Regions from separate parts of the Paenibacillus chartarius genome, predicted to be linked through region 2. Evidence: a T-box and tRNA genes for the amino acid it is inferred to sense, from the RefSeq annotation. Region 2 holds a T-box; the other holds one or more tRNA genes.

Region 1 (16,098 bases), on a different contig from region 2:
GAAATAAACTACACTAATCCAATGGGAATTAACTTAATTGAAACCGATCATATCAGGCCCAATGACACTATGCAATATTTATTTTTGGAAAAAAGTTCTCTACGAGTTCCGCTTATAAGCGTCATACAGGAAATCGACGAGATGCACGGCTTGCATCCCTTTGCCCTTCGCATGCTTCTCGATCCCCAGCTTCATCTGCAGCAGGCAGCCGGGGTTGCTCGTTACGATGTAATGCGCGGCGGTCGCCTGCGCATGCCCCATTTTCCGCTCGAGAATGGTCCCCGCCATTTCCGGCTGCGTAATGTTGTAGATGCCTGCCGAGCCGCAGCATGCGCCCGCTTCCATCATCTCCACGAACTCGACGCCGGCCGTGTTATGCAGCAGCTGCCGGGGCGCTTGACCGCCCCTCATTACGTTCTTGAGGTGGCAGGAATCCTGATAAGTTACCCGCACCGAAGGAGCTCCGCCGCCGGCGCGCTTCGGAGGGCCGAGCTCCTTGCCGTTTTCCAGCAGCAGCTTGCTCACATCGATGACCCGGCGGGCGAACCATTCGGCTCCCTCCCTCCACTCCGGCTCATTATGCAGCAAATGATCATACTCCGTCAAAATCGCACCGCAGCCGCCCGCATTGGAGACGATATAATCAACGCCGATATCACGGAACGCGCGAATATTATTCTTGGCGAGCTGCTTCGCCAGATCGGCTTCGCCGCTGTGGGCGTGGAGCGCGCCGCAGCAGTTCTGCGCCTCGGGGATGACAACCTCGAAGCCGGCAGCGGACAATAGCTCCACCGTCTTCCGGTTCGTCTCCGTGAACAGCACATCCATCAGGCAGCCGCGGAACATGCCGACCGTCCCCCGCTTCTCGCCTTCGGCTGGTATACGGGTTCCTAGCAGCTCCACGACGCCTTTGCCCGACGCCTCCGGTAAAATCCGCTCCATATCGGCCATATGTTTGGAAAACATGCCGACGATTCCAAGCTTGCGCGCCGCCTTCTGCAGCCCGGACTGCCGGTACAGCCGAAGCCCTTTGCCGAGCAGACGCATCCGCCTCTGATGCGGGAACAGCCCGCGGAATACGACGCCGCGCACGGCCTTCACCCACCAGCGATGCCTCGTCGTATGGTCCTCGATCGCATCCCGGGCCTGCTCGATCAGCCGGCCGTATTTGACGTCGGCCGGACAGGCCGGCTCGCAAGCCCGGCAGCCGAGACAGTGGCTCATCTGCTCTTCGAAGCGGACGTTCGGCTCGAGCAAGCCGTCGACCGTCGCCTTCATGAGCGAGATGCGGCCGCGCGGCGATTCCGCCTCGATGCCGGTTTCCTTGAACGTCGGGCAGGCGGGCAGGCAGAAGCCGCATCGCATGCAGTTCGTCAGCTGATCGTAATCGAGCTTCTGCTTGAGCGCCTCCTGCAAGGAAGCTGACGATCGGTTAGCCACGGCCGATCACCACCCTGCGCCGGGCTTGTTTCGCGAACATTTTGCCCGGATTCAATATGCCGTACGGATCGAACGCCGCCTTGATCCCCTTCATCACTTCAATCCCCGCTTTTCCGACTTTCCACTCCAGGAACGGCGCCTTGACGAGTCCGACTCCGTGTTCGCCGGTTATCGTGCCGCCGAGCCGGATGGCCGCCTCGAATATTTCCTCGAACGCCTCCTCCACCCGGTGTACCTCGTCGCGATCGCGGGCGTCGGTCGTCGCCGTCGGATGCAAATTGCCGTCGCCCGCATGTCCGAACGTACAGATCTGCACGTTATGCTTCTCCGCGATCCGGTTAATTTCCAGCACCATATCGGCAATCTTCGAACGCGGTACGGTCGCATCCTCGAGAATTGTCGTCGGACGCAGCCGGGCCAGCGCGGTGAAGGCGCTGCGCCGCGCCGTAAGCAGCTTTAGCGCCTCTTCCTGATTGCATGCAACTTGAATTTGATCGGCCTGTTCCTCGCGGCAAATATCGGCAATGCGGGCCATATCCCGCTCCACCGGCTCCGGCTCGCCGTCCTGCTCGATCAGCAATATCGCTGCCATATCGCGCGGCAGGCCGAGCTTCGCGAAGTCGTCGACGACTCGTATCGTCGGATTGTCCATAAACTCGAGCGTAGCCGGAATGATCCGGCTCTCGATAATCTTGGATACGGTGCGCGCCGCCCCGTACAAGTCCTTGTACATCGCCAGCATTGTCTTCTTATGCTTCGGCGGCGGAATCAGCTTGAGCGTAGCCTCCGTAATGACGGCCAAAGTCCCTTCCGAGCCGACGAGCAGCTTCGTCAGATCGTAGCCAGCGACATCCTTCATCAGCTTGCCTCCGGTGCGCAGCACTTCGCCGGAAGCGAGCACGCATTCGAGCCCGATTACATAATCCTTCGTCGTGCCGTATTTCAGCCCGCGGAGGCCGCCGGAGCATTCGGCAATGTTGCCGCCGATCGTCGAGATCGCCATCGAGCTCGGGTCCGGCGGGTAAAACAAGCCGAGACCTTCGATATGCTCGATGAATTGTTTCGTGATCAGTCCCGGCTGAACGGTGGCCGTCAAATTTTGCATATCGACCTCGAGAATCGCGTTCATCCGGTGCATGACCATGACAACGCCGCCTTGGACGGGGACGGTGCCGCCGCACAGATTCGAGCCCGAGCCGCGGGAGATGAGCGGAATGCGGTGCTTGCTCAATATTTGCATAATGGCGGAAACTTCAGCCGTACTGGCCGGGTAAATGACGCCGTCCGGCAGGTGCTGGAGCATCGGCGTACCGTCGTAGGAATGCGTGACGAGCGATTCCGGGTCGTCTTTATAATAGGCTTCGCCGACGACGCCGCGCAGCTCTTCGCGAATGTGCTGATCGAGCATGGGATCATACCCCTCCGCAATCAAATTGATCATGTGATCTGATGACTTTTCTGCCATTGTATCTTATGATTGAATAGTTGTATAGATGCTTTTTACCTTCGGAGGCTACGTTCATGTCGATTCAGCACGTGAAACCGCAAAAAGGCTCGGAAATCGTGATGCAGCACCTCAAAGATCAAATCCGTTCCGGAACATACCTTCCCGGCGCCAAGCTGCCTACGGTCGTGGAGCTGGCGGAAAGCTTCGGTGTCGGACGCTCCACGATCCGCGAAGCGCTGAGCGCGCTGAAGGCTATGGGCTGGGTCGACGTCCGTCATGGCGGAGGGACGTACGTCCGCAAGGAGCTGCCGGACGAAGATGGCGGTGCGGGCGGCGGCGGGAGCGGCGGCGGACCGGGGGATCTGTTCGAAAGGTCGGAATCGTTCGTTGAACTGCTCGAGGTCCGCAAGTTTATCGAGGTCGGCTGTGCCACGCTGGCGGCTGAGCGGCGTACGAACGAAGACTTGGAGGAGCTTGCGGCCATCATCGGCCGGATGGAGCAGGCGCTTGGCGACGAGGAGGCCAGCGACGTTGCCGACATTGACTTCCATCTGCGCATCGCGCGCGCTTCGCACAACGCGTTACTGGCGGACATGATGGCTTCGATGGCTCAGCGCCTGCAGGAGAGTATGAAGGATTCGCGCCGGCTCTGGTTTTTCGCGGAGCGCGCCGCTGCCGAAAGCTTGCTCGCCGAGCACCGGGCCATTTATGAAGCGATACGGGACGGCGACCCCGAAGCGGCTTCCAGCCGTATGATGCAGCATTTGCTGAAGGTCGACCGTGTCGTTCAGCGCGAGAGGCCGGCGCCCGATGAAGGTTCGCGGTAAACCGTTCGCACGATAATTTCGGCGATAACGACATCAAGCGCCAGACTGCCCCATACTCCGGCCGTATAAGCGGCAACATAGTCCGCTCCGAATACGCCGGTTCCGATGAATGCGATCGCCTTCGTGAAGAAATTCGTGAAGCAAAACATGAAGCTGCGTACCATCCACCGGCGGTGCTTGTGTACATTGCCGCGCCGAATATACACGAATGCTGCGGCCGTTGCAGCCAGCCACAGGATGTTCATGACGTTGAACCCTACGCTGCTCAGCTTGCCTCCTGTTGCGTGCGGAGCCATGTAACCGGAAGTCAAATCCGTGACGGCGACCGCAAGCAAATAGGTGTATCCGAGCAGACGATGCAGCTTCTTCCGCCTTGCAAGCAGGACGGGAGAGAAGTTTAGCGCCCCGGCACTGAAAGCGATGGCCGCCGCAGCGAGATGAACATGCATGACTGTCAGCCATACGGGCTTATGAAAGGAGGGCCTTAGGACAAGCTTCTCCTGCAAAAAATGACTCGCCTGCGGATCAACGATAACATACAGAACACCCATATACAGCAAAAATGCGGCGATAAACGCCAGCATCAGCTTATAAGCTACATTAGATCTCAACTCTCCGCCGGACTCCTTTCCCTATGGACACAATAAAAACCCGCGGCAAAGGTATGCTTTGCTGCGGGTTTTCGTTCATTGCCTTATAGTGCGGTCGAGAGGAGTCGAACCTCCACGGGGTTGCCCCCACTAGAACCTGAATCTAGCGCGTCTGCCATTCCGCCACGACCGCATATGATATGTGCACGCCCTTAAGATCGGCGAAACTTATCGTATCACGGTTACGAGCGGAGTGTCAAGCATTCAACAAGCCCATTTATTGGCTGCCGTGCAGCCTTGCCGCCGCCTCGTCGATTCGCCGCGTACGAATGATGAGCGCAATGGCGATCAGCGCCGCACCGTTTAGGGCGAACACGAACGGAATCGAGACGAAGCCGCCAAGAAACCCGCCGAGCATCGGTCCGATCATGATGCCCAGCTGATTGAACGACTGATTGAGACCGAACGCCCGGCCCCGGTATTCCGGCGCTGTCGTCTGCACGATCAAGGCGTTGAGCGCAGGGTACACCCCCGCGAAGAACAGACCGTAGCTGAAACGCAGTACGCCAAACGCCACATAATGGTGGAACACGAGCTGCAGCAAATTCCCGACGCCGCCGCCAATCAACCCGATCATAAGAATCCGGCCGTAGCCGAATTTCGTGCCGAGTTCACCCCATTGCGGAGCGGCAAGCGCCGTCGCCACCCCGACCGCGGAGAATATAATACCCGCCGTCACTTTGGCATCGCTGCCGCTGACGCCAAGCTCCAGCACATAGAGCGTCAGAAGCGGTTCAACGATCATGACGGAAGCCGACACGATCGATACAATCACAAGCACCGACATGAGCAGCTTGTTGTGGGACAGCTCTCTAATATCATTGATAACTCCGGAGCGCTTCGCGGCCGGCTTAAAGTTTTCTTCTTTCGCGAACGCCCAGGCAATGACAAAAGAAAGGAACACGACCCCGCCTGCGACCAGGAACGCTTCCCGGTTGCCTACCCAGCTGCTGACGAAGCCGCCGAGCATCGGTCCGACGATGCTGCCGACCGCATTCGAGGTCGCCATCACGCCCAGCGCGTAGCCGACTTTATTTTCCGGAGTATTGGTCCCGACCATCGCGATCGCCGAAGGCACATAACCCGCGAGCAGCCCTTGACAAATACGGACGGCCATCAGCTCGACGGGATGATGCACGAAATAGGTTACAAAATAGAGCATCGCCAAGCTAAGCCCCGAGCGCAGCAGCATCGGCTTACGGCCGTACTTGTCGGCCAGCGATCCCCAGAACGGAGCGATTAACGCGCTGGCCAGGAAGCTGATGCCGAATACCACTCCCGACCAAGCCTCCACATGCTCATGGACGCCAAGCTCGTCTCGCAGAAACAACGGCAGAAACGGAATGACAATCGAATAGGCCGTCGAACAAAAAAACACACCAATCCACAGCACGAGCAAATTACGCCGCCAAGAACCTTCCATCGGTTACACCACATCCTGTCTGCATAATCTGACTTCACACGGCGATAACTCGTCGCTCGAATTCCGTTGCAATTGCAACGATTGACGCATTGATGTCCGGCCATTACTATAAACATCATACCATGTTACCGCTGAAGGAGCGATGTTTTATTATGTGGAATGAGTTTAAGAAATTTATTATGCGAGGCAACGTGATCGATCTGGCCGTGGGGGTCATTGTCGGGGCCGCCTTTAACAAGATCGTCACCTCGCTGGTGAACGACGTGATTATGCCGCCTATCGGCTTACTGGTCGGCAAGGTGGATTTCAAGGATCTGTATATTAATTTATCCGGCAAGTCATATTCCAACTTCGAAGCAGCGAAAGCGGACAGCGCCCCTACAATCAATATCGGCGTGTTTATCAACAACGTGCTTGACTTTCTGATCGTCGCTTTTGTCATCTTCATCGTCATCCGCCAGCTGAACCGGTTTAAGAAGAAAGAGGATGCCCCGTCCGACGACCGCAAGGACTGCCCGTACTGCCGTTCCAAAGTGGACAAGCTGGCTGTCCGCTGTCCGCACTGCACTTCGCATCTGACGGAGGTTCCCCTGAATTCGCATTAGCGGAGCCGATTCGGGGCATGCTACAAGCACTTGTTCCCGAGGAAGGAGGCTTTGCAATGAACGAAGAAAACATCCGCGAGCTGGAGCCGAAATATACCGGCAACAGGCGTCACCTTAGCGAAGGGGAAGCGGAGGCGATCGCCCACGATCCGGCCAATTCGAACAGCGACGACGATCTGCCGGCCGTCACGGAGGATCTTCCTGCGGTAGGGCTTCTCGGCTTCAACCGCGCGCCGTAACCGTCCCGCTAGCAGGAACGCCCCCCCTCTCCCCCCTTTGGATATATCCGGTTTGCGCGAGGGTGCCCAGTCATTCAAAAAGAGCGATGCCGTTCTTCGAACGGACATCGCTCTTTTCTCATCTAACCCGCCTTTAAGGCCGGATCGATCCGTCACAATAGCTTCGCGCCTATGCTTTAGCTGCCCGGTATGCCTGATACCGGCGTCCGGACTCGACCACGGCATCGTACACCGTCCTGCCGATCAAATAGCCGACCTCCGTGGCGGTGCCGGCATACCGGTGCAGCGGCCCGTGCCCCACCGCCGCGATCAGCACCGCGTCGGTCGTCGTGCCGGTCGCATACGCGGCCGGCACTTCCGGGGCGCAGGACGGAGCGGCTACGCGCTCGTCCAGCGCCTGCAGCGCCGCGGCCTTCGCCTCGGTCGCGGTCAGCACGGCGCCAGCCATGGCCGCATCGGTCATGGCGCCGCCGACGAGCACGATCGTATTGATCGTGCCGGGATACAGCTGCGGGGCCGGCAGTGCCAGCCCCGCCCGAGCCTTGTTACCAAGTCCAACGGTAACAAGGCTCGTCACCCGCGCCGCCCCGCAGACGGCGCTCGCCACCGCGGCGTCGCCGACGCGCGCCGCGGTCATCAGGCAGGCGGTCGCCTCCGGCTCCAGCCGCTGCCTGCGCAGGAACGCCTCCATCTCGGCGTTCGGATCGGCATGGTCGTACGTTATGCCGACTTGGCGATTGACGAGCAGGCGGCACTGCCCGAAGCCGCCGCCGAAGGGGGCGGTATTGAGCGTGCGAAGAGGCTCGTCCGACACGGCCAGCAAATACGGATACGGCTCGTCCATCGCCGTCACCCGCCACGCCCGTACACCGGGAAAATCAAGCGGCAGATCCTCGCGCGTCACTCCATGCTGACCGTCCAAGGGCCGATCCGAGCCCCATGCCCGGGACCCTGCCCGGCTTCCGCTTTCCGATACCACTACGCCGTTCACCGCCCCTCGAGTATTTGCTCGACGTCCATCGGCCGCTCCTCCTTGTAGGGCATATACGTATAGTTCCGGTCCAGCTGTACAAGCCGTCGGTTTCTTTTCCGAATAACTACAAGCTTGTCGTCCCATGCGACGACGAACCCTCTGACATCGTTAGCAGGGTCGGCGTCACGCACCACGCGCAGCATCGTCCCATCGATGCGGTATTGATCCAGCTGTTCGTCAGATATCATCGTGATCGTCACCTCCCCCCTAGCATACAATATTCACAGGCCGAAGAACAACGCCGCCCCTACCTGCATGTCCGCAAGCCTTGCACCGTCCGTACATACGAAGCGCTGCGGCCGGGCATCCTAGTGGAAACAAATGACTGGGAAGAGGTGCTTGCGGTGGAGAAGAAAACATTTTACGTAACGGTTGAGCACGGAACGATCCTGGCCGATCGGGAAGCCGACGGCTTTGAATTCGAGATAGAAGCGACCGAAGAAGAGCTTGACCGGCTGCAGCAGCTGTTTGAAGATACGTCGGCTGCGGAAGAAGCGACGGCGGCCCGCGGTATGTTCGCGCCTGTGAACGTCGAAGCTTACAACAACGATTACGATGATCATTTGGTGCAGGTATACCGGATGCTCCATAAGCTCGGAACTCCGGAAACGAAACGCCATATCGAGAGCATGAACATCCTGAACGCACCGGTCTCAGGCTGACCAATACCGGCAGATGCGCGTACGCAATAAAGCCCTCCGTCGTCCGACGGAGGGCAATTCGTATGATTCCGATGCTATTAGCCGACTCTGGAGTCGTTCGTTTCGAACCAGAAATCGAGCACTTTGCTCGACATAACACGCTTCTTGATGTAGTCCGTTTGCTGCTGCGAGAATTGCTGTTCCCATTCTATGGATAGCTCCGTGCAGAGCTTCACAATTGTTAACAGCTCCGACCAGGCGACATAACGCTTATACCAAAAAAATTGAGGATGCTCGATCATATAGGGATACAGGTCATCAAACTCGGTGTGCTTGCAATCCAAGGCACGTTCGAAATGAATCTTCGCTTCGGACAACTTCGTCATCATGTAATTCGCCGGAATATTCGGATTCCCCATCTTCATGCCTCCTCTCTGTGTATCACCTTGACATCATTATAAAGGAAAAAGCGGTTACATGGAAGGCGTATTCCGTATGAAAATAAAGGGGCTTGTTCAATCCGCAAAAGTGATGCGGCCGCCCTCCAGCGATGCGATGCGCGCCAGAGATTCGACGCGGATGCCGCGCTCCCGAATCGAGGAGCCCCCGGCCTGGAACGCCTTCTCCACAGCAATGCCGACACCGAGCAGCTCGGCCCCCGAACGCTCGATAATGCGGATCAATCCGCGGGCAGCGTCACCGTTCGCAATAAAGTCATCCACGAGCAGCACCCGGTCGTCCGCCTTCAAGAACTCCGACGCGACCATAATGTCCGTCACGATCCCTTTCGTGAAGGAAGGCACTCGCTCCACATACAAGTCGTCCACCATCGTGACCGGCTTCTTGCGGCGCGCAAACACCAGCGGGACGCCAAGCTCGTATGCTGTAGCATATGCGATCGGGATGCCGGAAGATTCCACCGTCAGCACTTTGGTCGGCTTGCTTTCGCCGAACAGACGGGCAAATTCCTGACCAATGGCCTTGATCAGCTGCGGGTCGACCTGATGATTCAAAATGGCATCCAGCTTCAAGATTTGGTCGGAGACGACGGCACCGACCTCTAGTATCCGTTTCTTCAGCAGTTCCATCCCGGTACCTCCCGCCTTAGATTTATCAGTAAAGTATCACAATGACCAAGTAGGTTTCAAGTCCTATTTTCAAAATGGTGCTTCCTGCCAGTGTAACTTTTCCCCATTTCAAGCCGTTATATGTATAGATAATACTTGATGTGAACCAAACGAACCGTTAAGATTGATAAAGGCTGCCAACCAAGCCATCCACAAATAGGAAAGGAAGAATGCCTTATGCAACGACAAGCGACCGTTGTCGCCTATCGATATATTGCCGGTTTGCTCATTATTGCGGCATTGGCAGGCTGCGGACGGATGCCCGCCGAGCCTGCGGAGCTGAGCAGTCCTCAGGAGGGAACGCCCGGCTACGGATCGACCCGAAACAGCGGTTACCCGGCTCCTCCAACGGAATCGGGCAGAGATGCAGTCGTATCTAAAGATACGATGCATATTTCCTCTTCGACCACTGAGCCGCCCGTTTCGTATGCCGCACCTGCTGCCGCCCCTTCTGCCGCGCCCAATCTGCCTGCCGCCGAACCGAGCAAGCCTGTCGGCAAGTCGGAGGCGCAAGCCGCTCCGGCCCAGCCGAAGCCGAAGGTCGACGCGGAAGATGCATATAAGGAAGAAAATCCTACGCTGCTCGGTTTAACCTTACATACGGAGCGCGACGCAGTCCTCGCCAAGCTGGGCAATGCGAAGAATAAATTCACGATGGATGACGATGCCGATCCGATTACCGTGTACGAATATGCCGATTTCTCCGTAGGCTTCAATAAGGATAACCGGCTCGAATTCGTCGACGTGCACTCGCCGGATATCGACCCCGGACTGCACGGCCTGCGCATCGGACAAAGCGTTGACGATGCCGTGAAAGCGTTAGGCAAGCCGGATACGAGCTCCACCGTCGTGCTGACTTACCGTACGCAGGGAACGGTGCTGAAGCTGGACCTGGACGCGAAGAGCGGGCTTATCCGGTCAATCAAATTGTTCGCCTCGAAATAAATATAGCCGCTGAAGGTGAATGTGCACCTCAGCGGCTTTTTTACGTCACGAATGGGGGACTTTGTTCCGCCGGTAACGGATATAGAAGAAAAGAGAGACGATCACAATGACCGCAATCACCGAAATGCAAATGCCAAAAAAACGATGAATGACATGCAGCATCTCGTCTGCATTCTCGCCGATAATATGCCCCAGCGTAAAAAAGGTTGCGCACCAAATGAAGCCGCCTGCCCCTGCATACATCACGTATTTCCACCATTTGACCCCGCTGACCCCCGCCAAATAGCAAGTGAAGTGGCGAATTCCCGGCACAAAATAGCCGAAAAATACGGCCCATAGCCCATATTTATGAAACCACGTCTCCGCCCGTTCGATCCGATGCGGGGTTAGCTTGATCCATTTGCCGAATTTGAATAAAAACGGCTTGCCGACCTTGAGCCCTAGCACATAGCTGACCAGCATGCCCGTCATCGAGCCGGCGTAGGCGACCGTTATCGCCAATGTGAACGACAGCGGTCCTCCGGTAGCCGTCATGGAACCGGCTACGGTCATCAGCGTCTCATCCGGTACAGGAATGCCGACAATACCGGCGGCCAGGAGCAAGTATAGGGCGATGTAGCCGTAGTTCGTCAAGAAATCCAACATCGTTTGCTGCACCTTGCCACACTCCTGTACACGGGATTTGATCTCCATTAGGCATGCGCTTGTCCACTCGGTCATACCTTGTACTAAACGCAGCTCGCAGAGCGAAAGGTGGAGACCGTGCGGTGAAATCTTCGGTATCGTCAATAGGTTCGATAATCAAAGTTGCCTTCACATATGTCGGGACAATTGTCGGTGCGGGCTTCGCTTCAGGACAAGAAATTTTGCAATTCTACACCAGGTACGGCTGGATGGCCGAGTTCACGATAGCCTTATCCAGTATATTGTTTGTTTGGCTCGGGATCAAGATGATGCTGCTCGCTTACGACGTCAAGGCCGTGTCTTACGAAGATTTGAACCGGCATCTGTTCGGACAGCGTGTCGGTAACTGGATCTCCATATTCTCCTTGATCGTTCTGTTCGGCATTACGTCCGTCATGCTGGCCGCCAGCGGATCTGTGTTCGCCGAGCAGCTGCATCTATCTCCTCAAACCGGCTTGCTCGTCACCTTGTTCGCTTCGTATTTCGTCATTGTGAAGGGCATGAACGCGATCATGAATGTCAATTCGATCGTTGTGCCGATCATGGTCATGTTTACGGTTCTGCTCCTCGTTTACACGCTGAACAGCCCCGGCGGCGACAGCTGGCTGCACTTGTCCACGGACCACTCTATGACCAGAATATGGCTTGCGCCGTTCCTTTATGTGTCCTTCAATCTGGCAACCGCACAAGCCGTGCTCGTTCCCGTCGGCGCAACGATCCGCAATAGGAACGTGCTGCTCGCCGGCGGTTTGCTCGGGGGCGTCATGATCGGGCTGCTGCTGCTTGCCGTACACATCGCGCTCGCCGCCCAAATGCCGGGCATCGCCCAATTCGATATTCCAATGGCGCATTTGATCAGGCCGTTCGGGACAACACTGCAGTTTCTATATATTTTCGTCATCTACGGCGAAATCTTTACGACCTACATCGCCAATGTGTACGGCATCACGCTTCAGCTTCAGAACTACATGCGCGTGCCGCGGCAAGTCATCATCGTCGCTATACTGACGCTGTCGTATTTCTGCGGACAATTCGGCTTCAAGCCGCTGCTCACGACACTTTATCCGCTATTCGGTCTGGTCAGTATCAGCTGGCTCGTCATGCTCGTCTGGCGTCCCACTGCGCGCTCCGCCCCGCGCTGACGGCGGCTGCCCGGATATGAGCCGGCTCGTGCGCAGCACAATGGCCAGCCGAATCACCATTAGCACCATGCCGAGGAATGAAAACACAACACCGCATAGAAGGTACCCGTAATGATAAAGCGGGTAGCTGGCGCGGTCGCGAAGCACACCGAGCAGATCGGCCAGCAGCAGCAGCGTCCCGCAGCCGAACAGCGCCAGCACCGCCGCATCGAATGCGCTCCAGTGCATGAACAGCTTTGCCGCCGCTTCCGTTTGTGCTTCGGGCGTGCCGCCGCGCTGATTGGCCAGCTGCCGGACCGCCCATGCGGTATAGATGAGCGCTGCGGTTACCGCCACACCGAGTACACTGCCGAATACGGCCAACACCATTTCATTCATCGAATAGCTCCACCTTCGGTTATGGAATACGCGTAAGCGCCAAGACCAGTGCATAGGTCAGCGCAAAAGAAATGATCGGAGCGGCCCAGAGGAGCACCGTGATGAGACGGTGCGTCCCGGTCCGTTCTTTCGTCATCGGACGCCATATGATTCTTTCCGCGATGCTGTCCCGATCCCGCTCGATGCCGCGGTAGGTGAACGGCTTCTGTCGGATTGCCGCCGTATGCACGACCGGATCGGCTCTTTGGCCCGCTGGAGGTGTACGAGGAGCAGTCGAAGCAGACACTTCGCCGGCATCTGTTCGCTCACTCGTTTCACTCTCTCCGGCGTTCGATGGTTTGCTGCCGGAGCTGCCGGAGACCGGCTTAATGGTTCCCCGGCTCCAGCCGACCCGATATGTAATTTCCCGGGGCGAATCGCCGCCCGGCGGCCGATTTCCCGGCTTCTGCTTGTCATCCATGGACTTCGTCCGATCCTTCCGTGTCCGCTTATATTTCTCTATAGTAGACGATCGCGGCATGGAAGGAAAGCATTATTCGTTACGGCAGGCTCCATGTCACAGAAGATGCTCCGGAAACGAACGCGCAGCCGATTCCCGTCTTTTGCCGCTTTCGGTTATTCACCGCTATATACACCGCCTTCCCCTGCTTCTTTCCTATAACGGAACGCCAAATAGGCCGCCCGAAGGCGGCCTCGTCTTCCACACAGCAAACGTTCTACCTAAAATGAAATCATCGCCCCGCGCTCATCGAATACCGAGGTCGGGTTCCAGTCAACTTCCCATACGTTGAATTCCGGGTCGGCGAAGTACCGGTTCTGCCGCCCCAGAAGGCGTCGCTAGGTTCTCGGAGAACTCGAGCTCCGATGTCGCGAGCGTGCGCCATTACACTGTCGACCTGCTCCGGCCGGTCCACATTGATGGCCAGCGTTACGCCGCGGAATGCCGCTGGCGCAGGCGGCTGCGGCGCAAAAGCTTCCTCGGCTGCCGCTGATGCGTCCATCCCCATATCCTTATAAAGCTCTTCTATGGGAAATATCGTAAGCATCACGCCCGCTGTCCGAAACACGGCATAATTGTCGGAACTGAAATCCGATTCGCTCCATCCGAATTTGCTGTAGAAGGCGCGCAGCGCCGGAACGCTTTGGGCACCAAGAGTAAGCAAGCTGATCCGTTGCGGAATCACGAGAAATCCTCCTTTATTTCAGGTCGATGACCTGCAGGTTCGGCAATGCCGCGCGTGCCTCCTCCACAATATGCGCGTGGCACGTAAACAAAAGCACATGGTGGGACTTGGCCGTATCCTCAAGAAGCTCCAGCGTTCGAATCATCCGGCTCCTGTCGAAATTCACCAAAATATCGTCAAGCAGCAGCGGCGGAGCCGCCTCCTTCGCGTATTCTACGGCGATGGCAAGGCGCATGGCCAAATACAGCTGCTCCGCCGTTCCGCGGCTGAGCCGCCCCGGGTCTACCGTCTCGCCGTCCGGCCGCAGCGCGAGAAGCCGCTGCTCCCCGATCGGTGCAACAATCCGCGTATAGCGCCCTTCTGTCATCGCATCGAACAATTCGGAAGCCCGCTGCAGAACGAACGGCTGCTTGTCCCGTTCGTACAGAAGCCGCGTACGGCGGAATAAAGCGGCCGCCATCGCCAGCTCCGTCCACTCGGCCGCCTGCCGCTCAAGCTGTGCGCAGAGCTCCTGACGGCGCTGCATACGGTCGGCATGCTCGATGCTGCTCTCCAGCTGCTCCAGCTCGCCGGCGATGCGGCCGCGCTTGTCCCGGAGCGTCATATCCTCCTGCTCCAGGCCGGACAGCTCATCGCGCAGCAGCTGCAGTTCCCGCTCCAGCACCGATTCTTCCCGACCTTCAAGCACCTCGTTCAAACGCTGCAGCGGATCGCCGCCTATCCATGCTTCCAAGGCGGCTATAGCGGTGACGCGTTCCTGCTCCAGCTGCAGCTTCCGTTCGTGAAGCCGCGCGTGCAGACGCAATTGCTGCTCGTCTGCAGCCTCCGCTGCCGCCAGCAGCTCCGCCTCCCTGCGCTCCAGCCGGGACCAGGGCGGTGCAAGCTCGGCAAGCTCCGCCGTCAAGCCTTCCTCCTCCGCCTTTAAGCGCTCCCGCTCGGCTTCCTGGAGCTGAAGCGCCTCGTCTTCGCGCTTCCAGCGCCGGATCGCAGCGTTCGGCGATTCGCCGGTCTCCAATACAAGCCGGGATCGAACAGCTGCGTCAAAGCTGTCAAGCTCGGCGGCAAGCGCTTGGCCGCGAGCATCCAGCTCGTCGAGACGGGCAAGCAGCTCCTGTCCATGCTCTACCAGCTGCAGCAGCTCCATCACCGCTTCCGGGGACAGCTCCGCAGGCAGCTGCATCGCCGCAAGCCACTCCCGCCAAGCGGCTTGTTCCGGCGCAGCACGCTCGGTCAGCGCCGCCAAACGGCGCTCAGCCTGCTTGCGCAGCTCCGCGGCGCGTTCCGCTCCGGTCTGAAGCGCGGCACAGCGGTCGCGCCTGCGAAGCCAGGCGTCACGGTCGCGTGCCCACTGGGCGGCAAGCTGCTCCCATTCGGCGAGCGACTGCTCCAGCCAGACGAGAGCCTGCTCCCAGGCGTTCGCGGAGCCCCGGGAGGCGTGAGCCCCGCGATACGGCGGCCGCTCGTCCTCAAGCGCTTCCAGCGAAGCGGCCGTTTCCGCAGGAACGGTGAATCGCTGCACCAGCACAAGCAACCGGCGCTGCAGACGGCGGGCCTCGTCCGTCAGCGCCGCCAGCCGCTCGTCGAAGGGCTCGTCCGCCGCCTGCATGCGCCTCCGCTGCTGCGGCCTTGCGGGACGAAGCAGAAACCCGGACACCGCGGCGAACACAACGAAGATCGCAGCGGCGGCAGCGAGCCGGTCGAGGCTGACCAGCCAAGCCGCGGCAACCAATCCGAGCAGCAGCACTGTCACCGGCAGCGCGTACCTCTTCATCGGCGCGGCGTCATCCGCTTTCGTCCGCTGCAGAAGCTGTTCACGGTGCCGGCGCTCATCCGCAGCGCGATCGCGCAGATGCGCCGCCTCCGCATCCAGTCTGCGCCACTCCTCGTAGTCGCGCCGGATCGCTCTGGCCAGCTGCTCGGGCGTTTCTTTCTCCGTCATGCCGGCGTAAGCGGTATCCTGTTCGAAGCCCCAAGGATACGAGGACTCGGTTGTGCGGCGCCATGACTCCAGCTCCAGTGCGGCCTGCCGCAGCTCATCGGAGGCTTCCGCCTCCCGCTGCGCCGCCTGCTCCAGCTCCGCCTGAAGCCGGGCGCGCTCTTGCGATCCGGCCGCCAATCGTTCGCGAAACTGCCGAACCGTCTCGCGCCCGTCTACCGTAACCGGAGTGTTCCGCAGCCGCTCCGGCTGCCAGTCCGCGCCCAGCGAGCGAAGCAGCGCATCCAGCCGCTGCCCGAGCTGGCGCCGCTCGCCCTGCAGCTGCTGCGCTTCGCGCTCCGCCTGCTCGCGCCGCGGTGCCCGCTCCAGCAGCGCCAGCAGCTGCGCCCTCGCCGCA
Region 2 (16,098 bases):
CGCCATGACGGGGACAGCCAGGCCTATGAAGGCACGCTGACGCTGGACTGGAAACGCCGCGGCGAGATCGAATATGTGACCGCCCCGCTCAAGAGAGGGATATACCGGTTCGGGCATACGGATTGCGTTACGGAAGACGTATTCGGCCTGTTCCAGCACAAAGGGACTCTAGATTTGTCGCGGATCGTAACGGTTACCCCGGAGACGGTGGCGATTCCGGAATGGAATCAATATCATTTGATGATTAAAGGCATGCAGATGCATGCGACGACAACGAGGGCGCTTCGCGAAACGACGCAGATCAACGGGGTCCGGGAGTATATTTACGGCGATAAGCTGTCCAGGGTTCACTGGAATGCGACGGCTAAGACCGGCACCTGGAAATCGAAAGAATTCGAACGGGAGTCACTGCCGAAAACGATCATCGTGCTGGACCGTCACGCCGACGCCTATTCGCACCCGGATCAGTTCGAGCTCGCCGTATCGATCGCCGCTTCGCTGTTTGAATACGCCGCTGCGAAGAAGCTGGCGATCGGCCTCCTGTCCGTCGGTTCGGACTATGTGATGATCGAGCCGAAGCTCGGGGTGCAGCATCTGCATCAGGTGATGAACCATTTGACTTCCGTCGACGCGGACGGCGAGCATTCCATCGGGCAGGTGCTGCAAAACCGGTCCCAGCACTGGACGCCGGGGACGTTCTTCGTGCTTGTGACGCCGGGCAAAGGGACGCCGATGATGAAGACGCTCGGCTGGCTCGAGCAGCGCCAGATGAATCCTTGCCATATGTGGATCAGTTCGGATCCTGTCGTGCCGGCGGCCGGGAGCAAGGCCGCCAAGACGTCCGGACGCAGCGCTGCCGCCGCCGAGCCGCAGGGCGATTGGATCAAGCAGCTGCAGGCCCGAGGTTATTTGGGATATGCCGTGACCCGCCTGCACGATCTGCCTGCCGTATTGGGAGGAGGGAAACAAAGTGGCTGATCGAATCCGTTCTTCGCTCGCCTCATCGTTCAATTGGTTCGGACGGGCCGTTCACATTGCTTTAGTCGGTCTCTTCCTGCTGCAATATGTTTTATGGGCCGGCAAAGAGGAAGCGATGTGGTGGCCGGAGACGGTCGTACACGTCGAGTGGACGCTTGCCGTAACGGCATTCGTGCTGATGATACCGAAGCTGTCATGGCGCTGGCGAACCGTTCTGATGATCGCCACATTCTTTGTGCATAATGCGTTATTGACGAATCTGGCGATTTCGCAGCTGCCGGATTCGTTCGCCGCGTTCGGCAGCTGGTTAGGTTATTTGCTCGCCCAAATGACCCCGTACGTTTGGTTCAGCTTCGGCGCCTGCATCGTTTATGTGTTCGCGAACTGGTATGCGAAGCAAAAGCGCAATATATACGTTTGGATGATCGCAACGATATTATTTTTCTGCATCCGCGATTCGTTCAGTACGCTTGTCTTATGGCCCCAGGTTGCGATGGTGTTGTTTTGCGGGCTGATGCTCCTGATCCTGCGGCACTTTGCCGAGTTTCAGCGCAAAGCGCCGAAAAGCTGGGAGCACATCGCTCAGTATCCTTCCGCCGTACTCATGCCGATCGTCATGATGATGGCCGCCGTCGTTTTGCTGGGGGTGTACACACCGACGATTCAACCGCTGCTGACGGACCCGTACACAGCCTGGAAGCATGCGAAAGGCGAAGCGGTGCTGCTGGCCAGCAAAGGAGAAATCAGCGACTGGGTAGCGCCGGCGCAGGATACGTCCTCCGGTTACGGCCGCAATGACCGGGATTTGGGGGGCGGCTTCCGATTCGATTATACTCCGGTGTTTACGGTCGATACGACGGAAAAAAGTTATTGGCGCGGAGAGACAAGATCGGTGTATAACGGAAGCGGCTGGGAGCTGGCGAACTCGGAACGGCGTGCGAGCGTGACCAATGCGCGGGTAGGCAGTGCCCTGCGGCCGGAATCGAGGATCGATACGTCGCTCGTCCAGACGAAGGAAGTCGTCCAAACGTTCAAATTTTACGACGGTCAATCGTTTCCCGTTCTGTTCGCGGCCAAAACGGCCCAGCAGCTGCAGGAAATTAACGGCGGCGCCGAGCCGGCCCCGGTGTTATGGGCGTCGGAGCAATCGGAGCTGCGGTTCCGCGGCGAGCGGACGACGTATCCGAAGCAGTACACGGTCGTTTCGCAGGTGCCGATCGTCGACGAGAAGCAGCTCAAGCAAGTGGTCATCGATTCGAGTCTGCGCGCAGCCCTGCCGGAATATTTCCAGCTGCCGCAAGGACTCCCGCAGCGGGTTCGCACGCTGGCCGAGCAAGTTACGCAGGATGCGGCGACGCCTTACGAGAAGGTCAAGAAGCTGGAGCAGTACTTAAACATGAACTTCAAGTATACGAACACGCCGGACGAATCCAAGGGCCGCAGCGAAGATTTTGTCGACCGGTTCCTGTTCGAATTGAAGGAAGGGTACTGCGATTACTATTCGAGCGCAATGGTCGTCATGACCCGCTCGCTGGGCATTCCGGCCCGGTGGGTGAAAGGCTATTCCTCCGGCACGACATCGCTGCAGGATGAGATCAGCCAAGGGCTGCTTGGAAACATTCTGCCCAGCATGATTGATGATTCCGGGACGTACACCGTCCGCAATTCGGATGCCCATTCTTGGGCGGAGGTTTATTTCCCGGGCTATGGCTGGATTCCGTTCGAGCCTACCTCCGGCTTCGCCATGCCGCTCATTCAGCCGGAAGTGGTCTCCGAGCCGCTTCCTGAGATCGAGCCCGAGCCGGTCGTTCCTGCTCCGGCGGCCGAACAAGAGCAAACCGGTACGCCGGTACTCGCGCTGAGCATCTCCGGCGGCATCACGGCCGTTCTGGCCGCGCTTGCTGCGGTATTGTGGAGAACCGGCTGGCTGAAGCGGCAGCTGCGCCGCAAGAAGCCGGAGCCCGTCGATTTCAGCCAGCGCGTCGTCATCGAATTCGAACGGCTGCTGCGCTACTGCAAGCGAAAGGGCTACCGCCGTCAGGAGCACGAAACGCTGCGCGAATCGTTTGCCCGCTGGATGGCGAAGAGCCGCTGGATTGCCGACGACCTCGAAGTGCTGCTCGGTTTGTTCGAACGGGCGAAGTACGGCAAAGGGACCGTCGGAGAGGAAGACTATCAGCTTGCCGTCCGAACGATGCAGCATTTGCGCATGCAGTTAAAGTAAGCTCACGACCGATGGTTTCGCGGGCCGCATGATGCGGTCCTTGCGGGACATCGGTTTTTTCGTTTGAAACTCATGCACGATATGCTTTTGCTCGCGCCACGCAACTGTGGTATCATTTTCCCATACAATGAGGAAGAGCTTGAGGTGAACGGACCTTGCTGAATAAGCTGACTCCCCGTCTGCAAGTGAAGACGATATACGATATCGACTTGAACGAGCTGTACAAGGCCGGCATTCGCGGCATTATTACGGATTTGGACAATACGCTTGTCGGGGCGAGAGACCCGCATGCGACGCCGGAGCTGATCGGCTGGCTGGAGCTTGTGAAGCAGAAGGGCTTTCAAGTCGTGATTGTGTCCAACAATCATCATGCCCGGGTCAGCACGTTTGCGGACCCGCTCGCCATTCCGTTCATTCCGAGCGCGCGCAAGCCGACGAACCAGGCGTTCCGCAAGGCGCTGCAGCTCATGAGCTTGAAGCCGGAGCAGGCGTGCGTGATCGGAGATCAAATGATGACCGATGTACTGGGCGGTAACCGGATGGGCCTGTTTACGATTTTGGTGAAGCCGATTTCGCTTGGGGACGAAGGCTTTTTTACGAAAGCGGTGAATCGCCGCCTGGAGAAGGTTGCACTCTATTGGATGAGAAAATAACGCTGGAGGCATAAACACGTCACTATGACCGATATCGCAACGAAGCAAGACCAAGAGCAGCTGAACTGCGCCGGATGCGGCGTCAAGCTGCAGCAGCAAGATCCGGCCAAGCTCGGCTACGTGCCGCAGAAGGCATTGGAGAAGGAGCCTGTCATTTGCCAGCGCTGCTTCCGCATTAAGCATTACAACGAAGCATCGGGGATTACGCTCGATCAGGACGATTTCCTGCGGCTGCTGGGCCATATCGGCAGCACGAAATCGCTGGTCGTCAATATCGTCGATATTTTTGACTTTGAGGGGAGCATGATATCCGGGCTGCCGCGCTTTGTCGGCGACAACCCGATCATTCTCGTCGTGAACAAAATCGATCTGCTGCCGAAGGTGACGAACCTGAACCGGATCGTGAATTGGGTGCAGCGGCAGGCGAAGCAGCTGGGCCTGAAGGTGGTCGACGTCGTGCTGTGCAGCGCGAAGAAGAACATGGGCTTCGACCGGGTGATCGCGTCGATCGGGGAGCACCGCGACGGACGCGACGTCTATGTCGTGGGGGCGACGAACGTCGGCAAATCGACGCTGATCAACCGGCTGATCTCCGATTTCAGCGATCTGGAATCGGAGCTTACGGTGTCGCAATACCCGGGGACGACGCTCGATATGGTGAAGATACCGCTGGATGACGGCCATTATGTGATCGATACGCCGGGGATCGTCTACAAGCATCGGCTGACGGAGCTTGTGGCCAAGCGGGATTTGGCGCGGATCATGCCGGACAAGCAGCTGAAGCCGCTTGTGTTTCAGCTCGACGAGAAGCAGACGCTCTTCTTCGGCGGGCTTGCGCGGTTCGACTTCGTGCGCGGGGCGCATCAGTCGTTCACGATCTATTTGGCGGGCGGGCTGACGGTGCACCGGACGAAGCTCGATCGCGCCGACGAGCTGTATGCCGGTCATCTCGGCGAGCTGCTGGCGCCGCCGAGTAAGGCGGATGCAGAGTCGCTGCCGCCTCTTGTGAAGCATGCGCTGCATATCCCGAAAGGCGTCAAGCAGGATGTTCTCATCTCCGGGCTCGGCTGGATTAAGCTGAACAGCGAGACGGGCGCGGAGCTGGTCGTCCATGCGCCGAAGGGCGTTAAGGTCATTGCCAGGGAAGCGCTGATCTAGGGGAATGCGCTTTGTCCATGCCGGGCAGGCGCGGCTAGCGATATTAGGGGAGAGATGAGAGGAGCGGAGCTGTATGGGAGAGCAGCTATTTGCGGTTGACAGCCACACGATCTTATACGGGGTGTTCGGCGATCCGGTGCGGCATTCCAAGTCGCCGATCATGCTGAACCGGGCGTTCCGCGAGAGCGGGATCAACGCCGTGTACGCGGCGTTTCACGTTGCGCCCGGCGCGCTCGGCGACGCCGTCCGCGGCATACGGGCTTTAGGGTATCGCGGGGTCAATGTGACGATCCCGCATAAGGTCGAGGTCATGCAATACCTCGACGAAGTGGACGAAGGCGCGCAGGTGATCGGCGCCGTCAACACGATCGTGAACGATAACGGCCGGCTCGTCGGCTACAATACCGACGGTATCGGCTACGTGCGTTCACTGAAGGAGGAGAACGGCCTCGAGCTGGCCGGTCGACGGGTCGTGCTGCTCGGCGCAGGCGGCGCCGCGCGCGGGGTAGGCTATGCGCTGGCTCGCGAGGGTGTGGCGAGCCTGCGCATCGTGAACCGCACGGCGGAGCGTGCGGTGGAGCTGGCGGCGGCGCTGTCGGCCTATGCCGATTGCGCCGGAGCCGGGATGGACGGCGCGGCAGCGGCCGTCCGGGACGCCGACATCGTCGTCAATACGACGTCGGCGGGGATGCATCCGAACGTGGACGACGTCCCGCTCGATCCGGAGCTGCTGCACGGCGGACTCGTGGCCAGCGATTTGATTTACAATCCGCTGAAGACGAAGTTTCTGGCGGAAGCCGAGCGGCGGGGTGCGAAGGTGCACGGCGGTCTCGGCATGTTTATTTACCAAGGGGCATATGCTTTCGAGTATTGGACCGGCCGTCCGGCGCCCGTAGCGGCGATGCGGCAAACGGTGCTTGAAGCTCTCGGCCATCAGGGGTAACGACTTTAGCAATCGAACGAGAGAAGGGGCCTTAATTTCATGTTAACAGGGAAACAGAAAAGATATTTGCGCTCGCTGGCGCATCACCTGGATCCGATCTTTCAGGTCGGCAAGGGCGGCGTCAACGAACATATCATTCGGCATATTGAGGAAGCGATCGAGAAGCGCGAGCTGATCAAAATATCGGTGCTGAACAACAACGACGACGACCGCGAGGATATCGCGGAAGAGCTCGCTAACGGCGCCGGCTGCGAGCTTGTGCAAGTGATCGGACGGACGATCGTTCTGTACAAGGAGTCCCGCGATCATAAGACGATTGAGCTGCCGCATTAACACGGCCCATGGGAGGGGCGGTTGATAGGATGGACTCGATAACGCCCGAAGGAGTGCGGGAGCAGGGAGAGCGCCCGCGGCGCGTCGGCATTATGGGAGGCACCTTCGATCCGATTCATACCGGTCATCTGCTTGCCGCGGAGGCGGCACGCGAAGGAGCGGGCTTGGACGAGGTTTGGCTGCTGCCCGCAAGCGTCCCGCCGCACAAGCAAGGGGCGGCTACGGATGGCGAGCACCGTTGGCGGATGACGGTGGCGGCGGCGGAAGGGAATGACTTCCTGCGCGGCTGCGATCTTGAACTGCGTAAGGGAGGCGTATCGTACACGATCGATACGGTGCTGCTGCTGCGCGAGCGCTTTCCCGACACGCAATTTTCCTTCATTATCGGCGGCGATATGGTCGCATACCTGCCGAATTGGCATCGAATCGATGAAATCGTTGAACAGATTCGGTTTGTCGGGTTACAGCGTCCGGGCTATCCGAATGCTGCGGAAGGCTTGCCGGATCCGCTGCGGCGGGCGCTGACGATGGTGCCGATGCCGCTTGTCGATATTTCATCCACGGATATCCGGGAACGGAGGCGGCAAGGACGCTCGATCCGCTATCTTGTGCCGGATGCCGTATATCGTTACATAGAGGGGAACGGGTTGTATGAACCGGAGTCGTGAAGCGATTATGGAGGCCGTGCAGGCCCAAATGCCGGATAAGCGCTGGCGGCATACGCTGGGAGTCATGGAGACGTCGGTTATTCTTGCACGGAGGTTTGGGGCGGATCCGGTCAAAGCGGAGCTGGCCGCCATTCTTCACGATGTGTGTAAGTACTGGCCGGTCGACAAGCAGGCGGAGACGGTTCGAAGCGATCCGGAACTGCCCCAGGATATGCTGGAGTACGAGAAGGAGCTGTGGCACGCCCCGGCGGCCGTCGTCGTAGCCCGTGAACAGTTCGGCGTCAACGATCGTGAGGTGCTGGATGCGATTTTGTATCATACATCGGGACGCGAAAAGATGACACTGCTGGACAAAATCGTTTGCTTGGCCGATTATATCGAGCCCGGCCGCGATTTTCCAGCTGTGCATAAGATCCGGGAAATCGCCGAACATAATGTTGAGAAAGCGCTTGTGGCAGGCTTCGATTCGACGATTTCGTTCCTGCTGGAGCAAGGCAAACGGATTTATCCTTTGACCGTATCGGCGCGTAACGGATTATTAATGGAAATTAAACAAGCTGGAGGCTGATCGAATGAACCAAACCCCGGAGCATGTATTGTCCCTGGTGGTGGACGCAGCGGAAGATAAGAAAGCATATGACGTAGTGGCGCTGGATTTGAAGGGAGTCTCCCTCATTGCCGACTATTTCGTTATTTGCCATGGCAACTCGGAGACGCAGGTGCAGGCGATCGTGAATGAAGCGCGCAAGCGCGCAGAGGAGACGGGAGCACGCGTACGCGGTATCGAAGGTCTCGATACGGCTCGCTGGGTACTCGTCGATATCGGCGACGTCGTCATGCATGTGTTCCACAGGGACGACCGGGAGTATTACAACATTGAGCGTCTTTGGTCGGACGCGAAGGTTGTGGAGCGGGTATGACGGACGGCGGCACACGCAGCGGCGGCGGGCGCTGGGAAGGTCGTCAGGACCGCGGCGCCAGCAAATTTGTCAGAACGAACGAGCGGATGAACAAGGACGTGCCGCGTTCGTCCGCACCGGATCGCGGCCGTCAAAATTTCCGGGACAATGTCAGCCGCGGTCCGCAGCGAGCGGAGGGCAGCCGCGGCGCCGATTCGCGCGGCCGTCCGGGAGCCGCCCGGCCAAACGCACCTGCACGCGGGGTACCGAGACTGCGCGCCGGTGATGTCGTATCGCTGGATGTGGCGCGGGAAGTTTCGCCGAACGGCTATTTTCTGACCGACGGACATCAGGATGTTCTGCTGCACTATAGCGAAGTGACAAGACCGATTGAAATCGGCGAGCCGCTGGACGTCTTTCTTTACTATGATACGGAAGACCGGCTTACGGCGACGATGCGCCGGCCGAAGCTGCTGCGCGGCGATGTCGGCCTGCTGGAAGTCGTCGACATTCATCCGCGCTACGGCGTATTTCTGGAGATGGGTCTCGGCCGCAATTTGCTGCTGCCGTATTCGGAGCTTCCCGAGCTGGAGGAGCTGCGCCCGCAGGTCGGCGATTCGGTGTTCGTAACTCTCGACAATGACAAACAGGGCCGTCTCGTAGCCAAGCTGGCGGGCGAAGCGGAGCTTGTGCCGAAATGCTTCCCGGCGCCAAGCGCGTGGCGGGGGCGCTGGGTCGAGGCCCGCGTATACAAGCCGCTGCAAATGGGAACGTTCGTCGTCTGCGACGGAGGCGTCGTCGGCTTCGGCGTGATCGGGTTCATCCCGGCACCGGAGCGTTCCCGGCTGCTGCGGCTCGGGGAAGTCGTGAAAGTCCGGGTGACGTTCGTCCGCGAGGACGGTCGGGTCAATCTGTCATTGCGGCAGCAGAAAGAGCTCGGCCGCGATGAAGATGCGGACAAGCTGCTCGCGTTTTTGCGGGCCCGGCCGAACGGGGCGATGCCGTATTCGGACGAGACGCCGGCCGACGTCATCTCAGCCAAGTTCGGCATCAGCAAATCGGCGTTCAAGAGGGCGCTGGGCAAGCTGCTGCGGGACCGGGTCGTTTATCAAAAAGGCAATTGGACCCATTTGGCTGCGGCGGATGAGGTCACAGACAGCAGCACGCAGCAGCCGTAACGCGAAGAACCCGGACTCGATTCCGGGTTCTTCTCCGCTGCTCCGATGCCTGTAAGTTTCTCGCTATACTTTGGCTGGCAGCTTCTACGAAGGAGTGGGTTCTCCCGCTATGTCTTACGAGCAATTCGCATCTGTATATGACCGTTTAATGGCCGACATGCCTTATCCCGATTGGCTGCATTTTGCGGAAAGCGCCTGGGCTTCTTATGGGATACGCCCGCGGCGGGTCGTCGATCTCGGCTGCGGTACAGGCACATTAACCATTCCGCTGGCAGCCAAAGGCTACCGGATGACCGGCATCGACCTGTCGGAGCAAATGCTGGCCGTGGCGCAGAGCAAGCTGGAGGCGGCCCAGTCCGGTTCTGCGGCCGTCTTCGTGGATTGGCAGCAGCAGGACATGCGGGACTGGGCGGCCGCCGAGCCGGTTGACGCCGTCATTTCGTTCTGCGATTGCTTAAATTATTTGACGGAGGAAGCCGACATCGTCGCGACGATTCGTACAGCCTACCGCAATCTTGCACCCGGCGGAGTGCTTGCATTCGATGTGCATACGCCCCGGCAGCTGGAGGAATACGCGGCCGCGCAGCCGTTCACGCTGGACGAAGACGACATCGCTTATATCTGGACTTGCGTATTCGAGGAGGAGCGGTGTCAGATCGAGCACAGCATTACGTTTTTCCATGAGCAGGCTTCCGGGTTGTTCCGCCGCTTCGAGGAGACGCATGTGCAGCGGGCCTATCCGCTCGATTGGATTGCGGAGGAGCTGGAGCGTGCCGGCTTTCGGGACATACGGCTAACGGCGGACTTCACCGGCCGTGCGCCGACGGAGGAATCGGAGAGGGCGTTTTTTACGGCGGTCAAATAACGACAGGCGGGCGGCTCTTGACAGAGCTGCGGCATTTTACATATAATACTGACAAAACATGGCGTTGAAGAGGAGCAGTAGCTCACGAACGTATCGCAGAGAGCCGGCGGATCAGGTGCAAGCCGGTATACGAGCGTTGGCGAACTCGCCTTGGAGCCGTTAGGTGAACCTGCTGCGTGCAGCTGAGCCGAACCGTTTCGCCTGCGTTAAGGGCAGCTGGAGTGAACGATCCTCATCGCAAGCGTGCAAGCTTCGCGTGTCGGTCGTTAAGCAGGGTGGTACCACGGGAAGGAAGAACCTCTCGTCCCTAGCGTTTATTGACGCTGGTGATGCGAGGTTTTTTGTTGTTTTTCAGACCTAATCGGGAGGATTCGTCGTCATGACTCAAGATCAGCAGGAAATCAAAGAAGGGCAAGGCTACAACCCGCTCTCCATCGAGCCGAAGTGGCAAAAGTATTGGGACGACAAGAAGACGTTCCGTACGCTCGACAGCTCGGACAAACCGAAATTTTACGCGCTCGACATGTTCCCGTACCCGTCCGGTGCAGGGCTTCACGTCGGCCATCCGGAAGGCTACACGGCAACCGATATCGTCTCCCGCTACAAGCGGATGCGCGGCTACAACGTGCTTCATCCGATGGGCTGGGACGCCTTCGGCTTGCCGGCGGAGCAGTATGCGCTCCAGACAGGCCGCCACCCGCGCGATATTACGAAGGAAAACATCGATAATTTCCGCCGCCAAATCAAGTCGCTCGGCTTCTCGTACGACTGGGACCGGGAAATTTCCACAACCGATCCGGAGTATTACAAGTGGACGCAGTGGATTTTCATCCAGCTCTACAAGAAGGGACTCGCCTATGTGGACGAGGTGCCGGTGAACTGGTGTCCGGAGCTCGGCACCGTGCTGGCGAACGAAGAAGTCATCGACGGCAAGAGCGAGCGCGGCGGCTTCCCGGTCATCCGGATGCCGATGCGCCAGTGGGTGCTGAAGATTACGGAGTATGCGGAGCGCTTGCTCGAAGACCTCGAAGAGCTCGATTGGTCCGAGAGCATTAAAGATATGCAGCGCAACTGGATCGGCAAGTCGAAGGGGGCCGAGGTGCGGTTCGACATCGACGGGCACGCCGGCAAGCAGCTGACGGTGTTTACGACACGTCCGGACACCTTGTTCGGTGCGACGTACTGCGTGCTTGCACCGGAGCATGAGCTGGTCGACGTCATTACGACGGCGGAGCAGAAGCAAGCTGTCGTCGACTACCGCGAGGCTGCAGCCCGCAAGAGCGATCTGGAGCGCACGGATCTCGCCAAGGATAAGACCGGCGTGTTCACCGGTGCTTATGCCATCAATCCGGTCAGCGGCGCGAAGGTTCCGGTCTGGATCGCCGACTATGTGCTCGGCGGTTATGGCACGGGCGCTATTATGGCGGTACCTGGTCACGACGAGCGAGACTGGGAGTTCGCGTCGAAGTTCGGCCTGCCGATCGTGGAGGTCGTCCAGGGCGGCGACGTGAGCAAGGAAGCGTTCACCGGCGACGGCCCGCATGTGAATTCCGAGTTCCTGAACGGCCTCACGAACGAAGCTGCAATCGCCAAGATGATCGAGCATCTCGAAGCGGAAGGCCGCGGTCAAGGCAAAATTACGTACCGTCTGCGCGACTGGCTGTTCTCCCGCCAGCGCTACTGGGGCGAGCCGATTCCGATTTTGCATCTTGAGGACGGCACGATGAAGCCGGTGCCGGAGAGCGAGCTGCCGCTGCTGCTGCCTGAGGTCGACGAAATCAAGCCGTCCGGAACCGGCGAGTCGCCGCTCGCCAACGTGGCGGAGTGGGTCAATACGGTCGATCCGGAAACCGGCATGAAGGCGCGCCGCGAGACGAATACGATGCCGCAATGGGCGGGCTCCTGCTGGTATTACTTGCGCTTCATCGATCCGCACAACAACGATGCGCTGTGCTCGCCGGAGAAGCAGAAAGAGTGGCTGCCGGTCGATTTGTACATCGGTGGCGCCGAGCACGCCGTGCTTCACCTGCTGTATGCGCGCTTCTGGCATAAGGTGCTGTACGATATCGGTGTCGTAGCGACGAAGGAGCCGTTTCATAAGCTCGTCAACCAGGGCATGATTCTTGGCGAAAACATGGAGAAGATGAGCAAATCGCGCGGCAACGTCGTGAACCCTGACGATATCGTCGGCAAATACGGCGCGGATACGCTTCGGCTGTACGAAATGTTCATGGGCCCGCTCGAAGCGACGAAGCCGTGGAACACGAACGGCGTCGAAGGGGCTTACCGCTTCCTCGCCCGTGTTTGGCGCTTGTTTGTCGGTGAAGACGGGCAGCTCTCGCCGCGCATATCGGCTGAGGAGACGATGGGCAGCGAGGCGTTCAAGCGCACGTGGCATCGATCCGTGAAGAAAATTACGGAGGACTATGAGGCGCTGCGATTCAATACGGCGATCTCGCAGCTCATGATTTTCGTCAATGAAGCGTACAAAACCGAAGTGCTCCCGCTGGAAGCGATGAAGCAGTTCGTGCAGATGCTGTCTCCGATCGCTCCGCACCTTGCGGAAGAGCTGTGGGAGAAGCTCGGCGGTACGGAGTCGATTACGTACGTGCCTTGGCCGCAATACGATGAAGCTTGGACCGTCGATAACGAGATCGAGATCGTCGTGCAGGTGAACGGCAAAATCGCCGACCGTGTCAAGATCGCTGCCGATCTCGACGAAGCGGCGATGCAAGAGCTTGCGCTCGGACTCGACCGGGTAAAGGAGCTCAGCGCCGGCAAGACGGTTCGGAAAGTGATTACGGTTAAAGGCAAGCTCGTCAATATTGTTGTAGGATAACGAATTGCAGCAGCGCTCTCGGAAGCACCGAAAGCGGCCGAACCACCCTCTACTGAGGGAAGGTACGGCCGCTTTGCGTTTTGTCGGGCTGTTGCGGCCGGCTAGGCCCGTTCTTTCGCTGCGGCGAATTGCGCTTCGATTTTTTCCACATCTTCGTCGTATTTCGCATGGGTCGCTTTGACGAGACGATCGAACATGCCGTCCAGCTCGGAGTCCATCAGCCGCAGTCCGGCTTCGGTAATGCCGCCGGGGACGGTGACGCGCTTCTGAAGCGAGACCGGGTCGAAGCCGCCGGTCGTCAGCAGCTTGCCGGTGCCGAGCACCATTTCGCTGGCCAGCTGCGTTGCGACGCCGCGCGGAATGCCGGTTTTCTCAACCGCCGCATCGATGAACTGCTGGACGAAATACGAAAGGAACGCGGGACCGACGGATGACAAGTCCGAGCAAATGCGGGTGTATTCCTCCGTTACGGCGATCGGAGCCGAAATATGGGCCAGCATGTTCTCGAGCATCACTTTATCGCTGTCGCTGAGCCTTTCGCCGAAAATCATCAGCGTGGCACCGCTAAGCGCATAGTTCGTAATGCTCGGAATCATTTTCATCACTTTGCAGGTTAGCTGGGACTCCAGATGTCGGATCAATACGGGGCTTGTTATCGAAACCACGATTTGTCCGGGCTGTGCTACATCCTTGATTTCGTCGATAACGCACTTATATTCGGACGGCTTAATGCACAGAAATACGAGGTCGCTCTCTTCCACAAGCTCCGCATTTGATACCGCTACACGCATTCCGGGATATGCTTCGGCGAGCCGCTCAGCCTTGGCAGCCGTTCGGTTGCCCACGATGATTTGCTCCGGATTCAGCACCCCGGATTGGATGAAGGCTTCGATCAAGATGCTACCCATGCTCCCCGTTCCTATGAATCCTGCTTTCACCTAGAACCCCTCCCGTTACCAGGCACATAGTATTCGGGTAAACTCCGCCTGACAGACGTCATGAGAGCAGTTCCCTACTGATCACCATGTATATGTAAGTGGCCGATCAAATATGAAGGTTTATGGAAGGAGATGCTTATGCTGAGCAAAAAAACGATTGTCGCAGCCGCATTTCTGCTCGCCGTCGGTGGAACGGGTTTGTACGGCGTTCTTCAAGCGACGCCGCCGGAGCCGCCGCGGGAAGCCTATAATGAAGAAATGGAGGCGCTGCTGCAGCAAGAGGAAACCCCCTCTCCGCTGCCTGTGGAGGCTCTTCCTAAAGCGGTCGGCGATTCGGAGGACGACGGGAAGAAGGAGGCCCCGGCAGCCGCAGCGGACGGTATGCTCGATCTCAACACAGCTACGTTGGAGCAGCTGCTTACACTGCCTGGTATCGGCGAAAGCAAAGGGAAAGCGATTCTGGAGCTGCGCAGCAAGCTCGGTGCGTTTCAAAGCGTCGAACAGCTGAAGGATGTGAAAGGGATCGGCGATAAGGTCTTCGAAAAGCTGAGACCTTTCGTCAAGGCCGGAAGCTCGTAATATCGCTTTTCAATTGTTGGCAATTGTGAGAAAATAATAGAGTCTTTATCCAGGGCCTGCCCTAAGAGGAGGAATGAATGCATGACAGAGGAACGCAAGCTATCGATTGAAACACTGGCTATTCACGCCGGCCAGGAAATCGACCCGACCACGGGAGCCCGCGCTGTCCCGCTCTACCAGACTACTTCCTACGGATTCCGCGATTCCGAGCACGCGGCGAATTTGTTCGCCCTTAAGGAGTTCGGAAACATTTATTCCCGGATTATGAACCCGACAACGGATGTTTTCGAGAAACGGATCGCAGCTTTGGAAGGTGCGCCTGCAGCCCTTGCTACAGCTTCCGGACAAGCTGCGATCACGTATTCGATTCTTAATATCGCCGGTGCGGGAGATGAGATCGTCGCTTCCTCCTCGCTGTACGGCGGTACATACAACTTGTTTTCGACGACGCTTCCGAAGCTCGGTGTGCACGTCAAGTTTGTCGATTCCAGCGAACCGGCGAATTTCCGGGCCGCCATCACCGACAAGACGAAGGCGCTCTACGCCGAAACGATCGGTAACCCGCGAGGCGACGTTCTCGACATCGAGGCGGTTGCGGCAATCGCTCATGAGCACGGTATCCCGCTGATCGTCGACAACACGTTCCCAAGTCCGTACCTGCTGCGTCCAATCGAACACGGAGCCGACATCGTCGTCCATTCCGCGACCAAGTTCATCGGCGGTCACGGCACCTCCATCGGCGGCGTCATCGTTGATGGCGGCAGGTTTGACTGGAAGGGGAGCGGCAAATTCCCAGGCTTGACGGAGCCGGATCCGAGCTATCATGGAGTCGTGTATACCGACGCTGTCGGACCGATCGCCTACATCATCAAAGCGCGTGTTCAGCTATTGCGCGATATGGGGGCGTCCATTTCTCCGTTCAATTCGTTTCTGCTGCTGCAGGGCTTGGAGACGCTTCATCTGCGAATGGAACGGCACAGCTCCAACGCGCTCCGGGTTGCCCGATTTTTGGAGGAGCACGAAGCGGTCGATTGGGTGAGCTATGCCGGCTTGCCAAGTCACCCGTCGTACGAGCTTGCGCGCAAATATTTGCCTAAAGGGCAGGGCGCGATACTCACCTTCGGCATTAAGGGCGGGGTGGACGCAGGCCGCAAAGTCATCGATGCCGTCAAGCTGTTCTCTCACTTGGCCAATGTCGGCGATTCGAAGTCGCTGATCATCCACCCGGCCAGCACGACTCATCAGCAGCTTGCCGAAGAAGAGCAGCTGAACGCGGGCGTCAGCCCGGGTATGATTCGGTTGTCGATCGGCACGGAAGCGATTGACGACATTTTGTATGATCTCGATCAGGCTATACGGGCAAGTCAAAGTTAATAACTGCACTTAGTAAAGGACGGGGATCGGCGTGGGAATTCAGCGTAAAGATTGGGACACTTATTTTATGGACATCGCCTTTATGGCTTCTACGCGCTCCCAGTGCGGTCGCCGTCACGTCGGCGCAGTACTCGTACAAGGCAAGAAGCTGCTGGGCACCGCCTATAACGGGGCCCCAATGGGCGTGCCCGACTGCTCGGAAGCGGGCTGCATGCTCGTTGAAGAGTATGAAGTGAAAAAGACAGATGTTGGCGAAGAGCTGGTGAAAAAGCAGCGGTGCGTGCGGACGATCCATGCCGAGCAAAATTTGCTGCTTTTTACGGACCGGGAAGATCGGGAAGGGTCTACGGTCTACGTCACCGATCAGCCGTGCTGGACATGCGCCAATATGCTGGCCAACAGCGGCGTTACGGAGATCGTCTTTCACCGGGCCTATCCGAAGGACAGCGAGAAGGTTGAAGCGCTCATG

What was found. A T-box is a leader RNA that pairs with one kind of tRNA and senses whether it is charged. The one in region 2 lies ahead of leuS (leucine--tRNA ligase), so its partner is inferred to be a tRNA-Leu.
Region 1: it has a tRNA-Leu gene. The T-box ahead of leuS (leucine--tRNA ligase) is inferred to sense a tRNA for this amino acid. The anticodon was not compared.

What each region holds. Positions count from the first base shown of each region.
Region 1 covers NZ_JBHLWN010000012.1:18,177-34,274, reverse strand. The annotation lists gene ACFFK0_RS01590 ((Fe-S)-binding protein) at 100-1,440, opposite strand; gene ACFFK0_RS01585 (FAD-linked oxidase C-terminal domain-containing protein) at 1,433-2,848, opposite strand; gene ACFFK0_RS01580 (FadR/GntR family transcriptional regulator) at 2,962-3,714, shown strand; gene ACFFK0_RS01575 (DUF2306 domain-containing protein) at 3,675-4,325, opposite strand; tRNA gene ACFFK0_RS01570 (tRNA-Leu) at 4,415-4,497, opposite strand; gene ACFFK0_RS01565 (MFS transporter) at 4,582-5,787, opposite strand; gene mscL (large-conductance mechanosensitive channel protein MscL) at 5,940-6,392, shown strand; gene ACFFK0_RS01555 (hypothetical protein) at 6,449-6,631, shown strand; gene ACFFK0_RS01550 (adenosylcobinamide amidohydrolase) at 6,801-7,475, opposite strand; gene ACFFK0_RS01545 (hypothetical protein) at 7,619-7,852, opposite strand; gene ACFFK0_RS01540 (hypothetical protein) at 8,009-8,326, shown strand; gene ACFFK0_RS01535 (hypothetical protein) at 8,404-8,724, opposite strand; gene ACFFK0_RS01530 (xanthine phosphoribosyltransferase) at 8,821-9,393, opposite strand; gene ACFFK0_RS01525 (hypothetical protein) at 9,610-10,377, shown strand; gene ACFFK0_RS01520 (DedA family protein) at 10,423-11,034, opposite strand; gene ACFFK0_RS01515 (YkvI family membrane protein) at 11,145-12,203, shown strand; gene ACFFK0_RS01510 (hypothetical protein) at 12,129-12,581, opposite strand; gene ACFFK0_RS01505 (hypothetical protein) at 12,601-13,041, opposite strand; gene ACFFK0_RS01500 (VOC family protein) at 13,313-13,765, opposite strand; gene ACFFK0_RS01495 (AAA family ATPase) at 13,779-16,098, opposite strand, start outside.
Region 2 covers NZ_JBHLWN010000105.1:12,845-28,942, reverse strand. The annotation lists gene ACFFK0_RS26035 (DUF58 domain-containing protein) at 1-978, shown strand, start outside; gene ACFFK0_RS26030 (transglutaminase TgpA family protein) at 971-3,202, shown strand; gene ACFFK0_RS26025 (YqeG family HAD IIIA-type phosphatase) at 3,358-3,855, shown strand; gene yqeH (ribosome biogenesis GTPase YqeH) at 3,880-5,013, shown strand; gene ACFFK0_RS26015 (shikimate dehydrogenase) at 5,087-5,956, shown strand; gene yhbY (ribosome assembly RNA-binding protein YhbY) at 5,996-6,289, shown strand; gene ACFFK0_RS26005 (nicotinate-nucleotide adenylyltransferase) at 6,319-6,957, shown strand; gene yqeK (bis(5'-nucleosyl)-tetraphosphatase (symmetrical) YqeK) at 6,941-7,525, shown strand; gene rsfS (ribosome silencing factor) at 7,530-7,877, shown strand; gene ACFFK0_RS25990 (CvfB family protein) at 8,129-9,034, shown strand; gene ACFFK0_RS25985 (class I SAM-dependent DNA methyltransferase) at 9,144-9,899, shown strand; T-box leader at 9,955-10,211, shown strand; gene leuS (leucine--tRNA ligase) at 10,279-12,738, shown strand; gene comER (late competence protein ComER) at 12,840-13,676, opposite strand; gene ACFFK0_RS25970 (ComEA family DNA-binding protein) at 13,815-14,255, shown strand; gene ACFFK0_RS25965 (homocysteine synthase) at 14,337-15,629, shown strand; gene ACFFK0_RS25960 (deoxycytidylate deaminase) at 15,667-16,098, shown strand, end outside.